One region of the Abyssicoccus albus genome, then DNA from elsewhere that is predicted to be linked to it. Evidence: riboswitches for the same ligand, from Rfam matches in the RefSeq annotation. Region 1 holds a riboswitch; each other region holds the start of a gene.
What was found. Region 1 has a riboswitch for S-adenosylmethionine ahead of EDD62_RS06630 (M20 family metallopeptidase). Riboswitches for the same ligand answer to the same signal wherever they lie in the genome.
Positions count from the first base shown of each region.

Region 2: linked by a shared signal. The riboswitch ahead of EDD62_RS00695 (methionine ABC transporter ATP-binding protein) and the one ahead of EDD62_RS06630 (M20 family metallopeptidase) in region 1 are both predicted to bind S-adenosylmethionine.
Region 3: linked by a shared signal. The riboswitch ahead of metK (methionine adenosyltransferase) and the one ahead of EDD62_RS06630 (M20 family metallopeptidase) in region 1 are both predicted to bind S-adenosylmethionine.

Region 1 is NZ_RKRK01000003.1:284,582-287,831, reverse strand. It holds gene ldmS (L-aspartate--L-methionine ligase LdmS) at 1-105, opposite strand, end outside; gene EDD62_RS06630 (M20 family metallopeptidase) at 89-1,279, opposite strand; SAM riboswitch class I at 1,351-1,446, opposite strand; gene EDD62_RS06625 (FAD-dependent oxidoreductase) at 1,603-1,875, opposite strand; gene EDD62_RS06620 (nitroreductase family protein) at 1,999-2,625, shown strand; gene EDD62_RS06615 (pyridoxamine 5'-phosphate oxidase family protein) at 2,787-3,191, shown strand; gene EDD62_RS06610 (BCCT family transporter) at 3,248-3,250, opposite strand, start outside.
Region 2 is NZ_RKRK01000002.1:135,895-139,144, forward strand. It holds gene EDD62_RS00685 (MFS transporter) at 1-570, shown strand, start outside; gene EDD62_RS00690 ((deoxy)nucleoside triphosphate pyrophosphohydrolase) at 632-1,024, opposite strand; SAM riboswitch class I at 1,198-1,302, shown strand; gene EDD62_RS00695 (methionine ABC transporter ATP-binding protein) at 1,492-2,511, shown strand; gene EDD62_RS00700 (methionine ABC transporter permease) at 2,504-3,199, shown strand.
Region 3 is NZ_RKRK01000002.1:271,477-274,726, reverse strand. It holds gene EDD62_RS01390 (hypothetical protein) at 149-436, shown strand; gene metK (methionine adenosyltransferase) at 579-1,772, opposite strand; SAM riboswitch class I at 1,911-2,018, opposite strand; gene pckA (phosphoenolpyruvate carboxykinase (ATP)) at 2,210-3,250, shown strand, end outside.

The DNA.
Region 1 (3,250 bases):
TGCGGCCAACCAAGGACTATCTTCATAAGATGGTCTTGACGAGTAGATGGTTGTAACCGGATAGGCATCTTTCATTGTGACTGTTAATTTATTCGTTAGATTCATCGTGGGCTCCTTTGAGTGCAACTTCGTGTTCTGATTTAATTCGGTTTAGTAGGTCAGCATCTTGAATGAGTCGATATCCTACTTTGGATAATATTTTAGCCCCATTGATTAGGCCTTGATCTCCCTCTTGACTGATTGCGGCTTCTCTGAATTCATCGGTATGACCTACGAGCGTAGAAGGGCCGATTTTGATATGTGGGTGAATCGTCGGAATGATATGACTAACATTACCTGTATCTGTTGAGCCGTAACGTTCTTCAACGTCATCTATTGTAATTCCGAAAGTATTCGCCGCTTCTTTATAAAGCGCATCAAGTTGTGGTGTTCTAATGAACTCGTTCACACCGTTTTGTATAAACTCGAATTTCACTGATGTATTCGTAGCGAGTGCTGCGCCTTTTGCAATTTCTTTCACTCGATCGGTCAATGCATTGAGTGTTGTTCGCTTTCTAGAACGTGTATAAAATCTAGCATGTGTTTTCTCTGGAATAATATTGGCTGCATCTCCACCATTCAATATGACCCCATGAATCAAGTCGTTTGGTGCAGTATGTTGTCTAAGTAATGATATGCCGTTGTAAAATTGGATCATTGCATCGAGTGCACTTTGTCCATCGATAGAAGGATTTGCAGCGTGCTGTGATTTACCATGGAAGAACACATCGAATACATCGACAGCGAGTGTCGGCTGAGTCAGTGAATGCTCGTGACCTGGATGAGCCATTAATGCGACATCAGCTCGATTGAATAGTCCATCGTCTGCATATTTTGCTTTGGCACTGCCGTTTGGTCCTCCTTCTTCAGCAGGCGTACCGTAAACGATGACTGAACCACCAATTGAATCAATATGTTGCTTTAAGTTAATCGCTGCCAGTACACTCGTCACACCAATAATATTATGTCCACAAGCATGACCTAAGCCTGGTAATGCATCGTATTCAGCTAAATATCCAATCGTTGGTCCATCTTTGTCAGATTTATATGACGCAATAAACCCTGTTTCATAACCTGATATATTGCGCTCAACTGTAAAGTCATGTGATTTCAAAATGGTTGTAAGTACATCAGAGGCATAATATTCCTCATTACCAATTTCAGGGTGTGCGTGAATATCATGGCTGTATCGAATAAATTCATCGCGATGAGTTTCTATAAAGTCTGTAGTATGTGTCATGAAAAATCCTCCTTAAGTAATGAATTAAATAAAAAAAGAGTCTACCTAAGAAGATAGACTCTTTAAACGTCGTATTATCTCTCAGGATTTACCTGCAGGATTTAGCACCTAATTGAATAGGTTGCTGGGTTTCATCGGGCCAGTCCCTCCACCGCTCTGGATAATTTTTTATTTAATTATTTACTAATATAAATGCATCCGTTGTATTTGTCAAACTATTTTTTAAATAAAATCAATTTAATAAATTTTGATTATAAGTAAAATAAGATTTCATGTTCACTAAATATTGCTTAAAGTTATACTCCGTTACAATCAGGTCGCGATCATAGATATAATCGTAGCATTCTCTCATTCAACCCAGTGACTGCAGCGTGTATATCGAACAATTTTACAACGCTTGAACCAATGACTTTTTGTAGCATCACTTCAATGGCATAGATGTTTTCATCATTCGTTGGATAATAAGGATTTACCGAAATACCACCAAGCGATCCAACGGTAAGACCACTATCGACCGCAAGCGACGTTTCATGTAAGACACCAATTGCCATATTGACCATATCTGTCTTAATCGAATGATGATCTCCAAATTCTATATAATCATAAGGATGAAGGTTAATCTATTCAACACAGTTCAAAGCATAATATGTGAAGTGATGACTAAAATACTTCATAATATTAAAGGATGAAATAATTATAATTTAAAGGAGTATCAACATATGAACTATAACAATATAGAAGAACTTATTAACGACCGTCATTCGGTAAAGCAATTTGACCCAAATTATAAAATTCCACATGAAGAAATGGATGAAATGATTCAGCTCGCAACGAAAGCACCATCATCAGTCAATATGCAGCCATGGCGATTTGCAGTGGTAGAATCTGATGAAGCAAAAGCTAAATTACGACCTCTCATTCGATTTAACACACCACAAAACGATACATCGAGTGCGATGATCGTGATCTTCGGTGATTTACAATGCCTTGAGAACAGTGAACATATATACAGCAGTGCCGTTGAACACGGTATGATGCCAAAAGAAGTAAAAGAAAAGAACTTACCAATCATCCAAGGGATGTATAATCAATTACCACGACAAGCGATGAGTGACATCGTCAAAATTGACAGCACACTCGCAGCGATGCAATTGATGCTTATCGCTAGGACATATGGTTATGACACGAATCCAATCGGTGGGTTTGAACATGACAAAATTGGTGAAGCGCTCGGTTATCCATTAGATCGATACGTCCCTGTACTTATAATTGCCATCGGTAAAGCCGTCAAAGAAGGCCGTCCATCATACCGTATGTCAGTTGAACGTGTAGTAAATTATTTATAGTCAAAAGATAATCTGTGTAACATCAAACGAATGACGACTGATAAGGATGCTATTTACTGTAGCTTCAACATCGAATGATTAAAAATTTAAATAGTGGATATACAAACAATAAGAATGAAATTTATTCTTTGATTTAATACATTCGTTAAGGAGGCATACAAATGAATGCAAAAGACATCGCACAAAACGTCATCAAAGAACATCGAATCGGCGTCTTATCAACGTCAAAAGACGACAAACCAAATGCACGTTATATGGTATTTTATAACGATGGATTAGAGTTATATACGAAGACAAGTGATGAAACAAATAAAGTGGATGAAATTGAAGAGAATCCAAATGTTCATGTGTTATTAGGTTATAGTGAACCGAATAAGAAAGAATATATCGAAGTACGAGGAACAGCGAAAATCGTTGACGATGAGAAGACAATTGAATGGATTAAAGACGTTCAACAGAAGACACGTATTGAAGATTCAGCTACACTTCAAGTAATCCATATCAAGCCAGAACAAATGATTGTACACAGTCCTTCATTAGATCAACCTGAGGTTGTGACGGTGTAACTTACTACATTTAAAAAAATTAAAATAAAGCCGATAGTAGAACTATCGGCTTTATTTTA
Region 2 (3,250 bases), on a different contig from region 1:
ATTGTTCGCGATATTACTATGATGGATTTACTAGAAACTTCAGCAAATATCATCTGGATGCCTACATTTTTATTAACATTTACTTTAGAAATTTTAAATGAAGGCGAACATATTTGGGGTATACAAGGGGCAACCTATACTTTAGGTTCGCTATTAGGTAGTATAATTTTAATTAAATTTAGTAAAAGTTTCAATCGACTTGGTGGTTATACGATTGTACTATCTGCTTTTATCATGTTTTTACTTACGATAGGTTATTCATTAAATAGTTTGGCAATTATAGCAATTATTATTTGTTTTATTGATGGCCCGGCATATCAAATTCGCGAGACTGTCCAAAAGTCTATTTTACAAACTGAGATTCCATTGGATATACAATCGAGTGTTTATTCAACAATTAATACTTTAATCTTTGGCAGTTATATCATTTGGTTGTTACTCGGTAGTTACATGGCAGATATATTTGGTGTTCAGTGGATATTTGTATTCGCTGCAATATTATATTTTTTAAGTACTGTCATTGCATTTACTTCTAACGAAATTAGAAGGTATAGAATACTTAATGAATAGAAAGATTATTATACGAAATGGAAACCGCAATTGATGTTTTATTAATTGCGGTTTTAACGTTTTATATTCCATTTTTTATCTTCTCAATCGCCTCAATATCTGCTGGGGCCCATTCTACTGAGTCCAACTCATCTCTAGACAACCACTTCATATCCTGATGCTCACGCAACACAATCGAATCACTCACCATCTCAGCATAATACGTCGTGAGTTCTATCGTCGCAAAATCATACTCATACACTGTTGTCACAATCTTATCCAACACATTAATCTCACAATCCATCTCTTCCATTAACTCCCGCTTCAACGCCGCTTCTGGCAATTCACCGTCTTCAATCTTCCCACCTGGAAACTCCCACATATTCGGTAAAGACTTCTCACCGTTTCGTTGTGCGCAGAGTATTTTCTCATCTTTTTCAATGACAGCGCCTACGACTTTTACATATTTCTTCATGATATACCCCCTTATTTGATCTTATTATATCAAAGAAATAGTTCATCTTGTACGTGTGTGATTGCGTAATTTCTTTTAGTAATTATGTGAATTCTAATTTATTAGAAAATATAAAATAGTTGTTGCATTCTAAAAACGATGGTGTTATCATTATAAACAACTTAATAAAACAACTCTTATCCAGAGTGGTGGAGGGATGTGCCCTTTGAAGCCCGGCAACCGTCTTAAATGACAAGGTGCCAATTCACAATAAGCTTAATGACTTATGAAGATGAGAGAAAGTATGATCGTATCGCTTTCTCTTTATATAAGAGAAAGCTTTTTTAGTTTACTTTCTCTTCCGCTTTACCTTGGCTTCCTTTTATTCTGCTAAACCGTTAATCCGTATATTCACTCTGGATGTGTATTGTTTATATTAGGTTCATCAATAATCTATTAAGTGAATTTGATCAAGAGGTAGGTGTCATATGATTGAGTTAAAAAATATATCCAAAGTGTTCAACGTCCGTGGTGAAGATATTACGGCGGTGCGTGATGTGAATTTGACGATTCGTGAGGGTTCTATCTTTGGGGTGATTGGTTTTTCTGGGGCTGGTAAGAGTACATTGATTCGAATGTTCAACCAGCTTGAATCCCCGTCGAGTGGTGAGGTCGTGATTGGTGATGATTCGATGTCGAAATTATCGCCTAAGGCGCTTCGTAAGAAGCGTGAGAAGGTATCGATGGTGTTCCAGCATTTCAATTTATTATGGTCTAGAACGGTATTACAGAATATTATGTATCCGTTAGAGATTGCTGGGGTGAACAAGAAAGAGGCTCGTGTGCGGGCACTTGAGCTTGTTGAGCGTGTTGGGTTGAGTGGTCGTGAGTCGTATTATCCGAGCCAATTATCTGGGGGTCAGAAACAACGTGTTGGGATTGCGCGTGCGCTGGCGAATGGTCCTTCGGTATTGCTTTGTGATGAGGCGACGAGTGCTCTAGATCCTAGGACGACGGATGAGATTCTTGATTTACTCGTTCGATTGAAAGAAGAGGAGCAGTTAACGATCGTGCTGATCACCCATGAGATGCACGTCATTCGTAAAATTTGTGACGAGGTGGCGGTGATGGAGCATGGTGAGATTATTGAAGTAGGTCCTGTGCGTGATGTGTTCGAATCGCCTAAACACGCTGTGACGAAGGAGTTCATCAAAGAAGATATCGATGATGATGGTGGTGTGATCGAGCAGTTAATCGATGAACAGATGTATCATATTTATCGGTTGAAGTTTATCGGAGAGTCGACGACAGAGCCGATCGTGAGTTATTTAACGAAGGCGTACGATATTGAGGTGAATATTTTGCAAGCAAATATGAAGTACGGTCGCGATGGGGCTTATGGTTCGTTGCTCGTTCAATTTTTACCACCTGGTGGCTTTGACTTCGAAGTCATTCGAAGAGATTTAAAATCACGTCATGTAGAAATCGAGGTGGTTATCGATGAATAAGAGTTTTAAAGATATTATTGTAGAAATTGTCACGATGCCAAATGTGAGATGGGATGATGTTTGGGTTGCTGTATATGAGACGTTATATATGACGGTCGTGTCGACATTTTTTGCGTTTATATTCGGTATTATCCTCGGATTGTTACTGTTCTTAACGTCGACAAGAGAAGATCGTGTTAGTCGAGTGTTCTATAGTATTGTTTCATTTATTGTGAACTTGTTTAGAGCGATTCCATTTATCATCTTAATCTTAATCTTGATACCATTTACGAGTTTATTACTCGGGACGATTAGTGGTCCAACAGGGGCTTTACCTGCGTTAATCATTGGCGCATCACCGTTCTATGCAAGACTGGTCGAGATTGCATTAAAAGAGATTGATAAAGGCGTTATAGAAGCGGCTGAGTCGATGGGTGCGACAACACGATCGATTATATGGAATGTCCTCATTCGTGAATCATTACCAGCGTTAATCTCTGGCATTACCGTCACAGCCATTGCCCTTGTCGGTTCGACAGCCGTTGCGGGTGTTATTGGCGCCGGTGGATTAGGAAATTTAGCATATTTAGTCGGATTTACAAGGAACCAAAACGACGTCATTTGGGTGTCGACGATTTTCATCTTGATCATCGTCTTTATCATTCAATGGACAGGAGACTTGTTAGCACGACGCGTCGATAAGAGGTAAGTTAGTAAGTAGTAAAGATATAGCATAAAATTTAATCATTATAAAAAATAT
Region 3 (3,250 bases), on a different contig from region 1:
CACATGTCAATTAAAATTTTAACTAGATTTAATATATTTATTTTTGGAAATATGTGTTTATCATTCCTACAGTTGGATATATACTATATAACTTTAGAAAATTTAAATTCTAAAGTATATTCTTAAATATTTCAGGAGGAATTACATTATGAAACTTAAAAACGTATTATTAGTCGGCGGATTTGCATCAGCGTTATTATTAGGAGCTTGTAGTGAAGCTGAAGATTCTGCAGACGATGCTGGTGAAGCTGTAGATGATGCAACAAGCGGAGATGAGTCTACTGAAGAAGATGATGCAGGAGAAGAGTCAACAGAAGAATCTACTGATGATGATGCAGGAGAAGATTCTGCTGATGATGCTGATGATCAAGGAGAAGATTCTGCTGATGATGCTGATGATGCTGATGATCAAGGAGAAGATTCTACTGAAGAATAATATATAATTAAAGTTCTAAAAAAGCCAATTGCTAATGTTAGCAATTGGCTTTTTTATTGTATTTGTTTTATTAAGCTTTCTAATATTAAGAAATAATAAAAGGAATATTAAATAGTTACTTGATGATAGTTTCACACTATTATTACTTCAGTACAGACTTTAACTCTTCAACTTTGTTCGTTTGTTCCCATGGTAAGTTCAAATCATTACGACCAAAATGACCATATGCCGCTGTATCTTTGTAAATTGGTCTTCTCAAATCCAACATTTCAATAATTCCTGCTGTCCTTAAATCAAATGTATTTCTTACCGCTTCAACAAGCTCTTCTTCAGAATAATCACTTGTTCCAAAAGTATTAATCGATATACTCACGGGTGCGGCAACACCAATTGCATAAGCTAATTGTACTTCGCATTGCTCAGCAAGATGAGCAGCCACAATATTCTTTGCAACGTACCTTGCAGCATATGCTGCAGAACGGTCTACTTTCGTAGCATCTTTACCACTAAATGCACCACCACCGTGGCGTGCATATCCTCCATATGTGTCGACAATAATCTTACGTCCTGTCAGTCCAGCATCACCTTGTGGTCCTCCAATGACAAATCTTCCGGTAGGATTAATATAAATCTTTGTCTCATCATCTAGTAAATTTTGATCAACTACTTTATCAATGACTTCTTTTCTAATATCTTGTTGAATCTGTTCAAGCGTAATATCTTCCTTGTGTTGAGTCGAAATGACGATCGTATCAATACGTTGTACTTGATCATTTTCATCATATTCGACAGTCACTTGAGTCTTACCATCTGGTCTTAAATAATTTAATGTTTCATCTTTACGTACTTTAGAGAGTTGCTTCGATAATTTATGTGCTAAAGTAATCGGTAATGGCATCAGCTCTTCTGTTTCATTCGTTGCATAACCAAACATAAGCCCTTGATCCCCTGCACCGATTGACTCAATCGTTCCATCATAATCTTCATCTAAACGATCTTCATAACTCTTATTTACACCTTGAGCAATATCTGAAGATTGTTCATCGATTGCAGTCAGTACTGCCATTGTTTGATAATCATAACCATATTTAGCACGAGTATAACCGATATCTTTAACTGTATCCCTTACAATTTTTTGGATGTCGGCATATGCCTTAGTAGAAATCTCTCCTGTAATCAGAGCCATTCCTGTTGTCACTGTTGTCTCACAAGCTACGCGTGCATATGGATCTTTTGATAAAATATCATCTAATATTGCATCTGATATCTGATCTGCAATTTTATCCGGATGTCCTTCTGTTACTGATTCTGATGTAAATAACCTTCTCGTTGTCATAATTTTTCCTCCTATATTTAAGTGAATGAAGCCACCTAATAAGTTAATTCATACTAAATTACAAATAACATACTGTAAAAACACATCATGGAAATAAAAAAAGCCATACTCTAAAGAGCATGGCTAACCGTTCAATAACACTTATCGATCAAGGATTACATCCTTGCAAACGGTTGGCACCTTAATTCGATTGAATTGGTTGCCGGGCTTCATAGGGCCATGTCCCTCCACCTCTCTTGATAAGTTATATACTCATAGTATACAAAACCTTATTAATACAGTCAATATTTTATTTGATCTTATTAAATTTACAACTATACACATTTTGTCACAAATAAATATTTTGAACTAAATTTAAGTAAGCGTATACATTTTACTTAACATGACCATAAGTTATGTTATACTAATGCATGAAAATATATTTAGGAGGAGTCATAATGGTTCAAAACGAATCCACATCTATTCAAAATCTTTTAGACAAATCTTCAACAAAACAGCAACTCACTTCTGCACAACTTGTCGTTGAAAGTGTGAAACTTGGTGAAGGTGTTGTCACACCTCAAGGTGCTTTAAGTGTAACAACTGGTAAATATACTGGTCGTTCTCCTAAAGACAAATATATTGTTGAAGAGGAGTCTATTAAAGATAAAATTGATTGGGGTCCTGTCAATCAACCAATTTCGAAAGAAGTATTCCAAAAATTATATGGTAAAGTTTTAAATCACTTAAATGGACAAGAACAATTATACGTATTCAATGGATATGCTGGTGCTGACGAATCTACGCGTCTGCCTCTTCGTGTCATCAATGAATTTGCATGGCATAATATGTTTGCTAGAACAATGTTTATTCGCCCTGAAACAAAAGAAGAAGGTTTGAATATCAATCCAGAATTTACTATTGTGTCTGCTCCAAGCTTTAAAGCTGACCCTGAAGTAGACGGAACGGGTTCTGAAACGTTCATTATCGTTTCATTTGAAGAAAAAATTATTTTAATCGGTGGTACTGAGTACGCTGGTGAGATGAAAAAATCAATCTTCTCTATTATGAATTTCTTATTACCTGAAAAAGGCATTTTAAGCATGCATTGCTCAAGTAACGTTGGAGATGCTAATCGTACAGCATTATTCTTTGGATTATCAGGGACTGGTAAAACAACATTATCTGCAGATCCTAACCGTAAATTAATCGGAGATGATGAACATGGGTGGAGCGATGAAGGTGTTTTCAACATAGAAGGTGGTTGTTATGCTAAAACAATCGACTTGTCTCGTGAAAAAGAACCTCAAATTTATGATGCAATTCGTTTCGGTGCAGTATTAGAAAACGTTCCATTAGACGAAGAGAATTATCCTAAATATGATGACAAATCTTTAACTGAAAACACACGTGCTGCATATCCTTTATATAACATTGATAATACGAAGGATCCTTCAATCTCAGGTCATCCAACAACAATTATCTTCTTAACAGCAGAC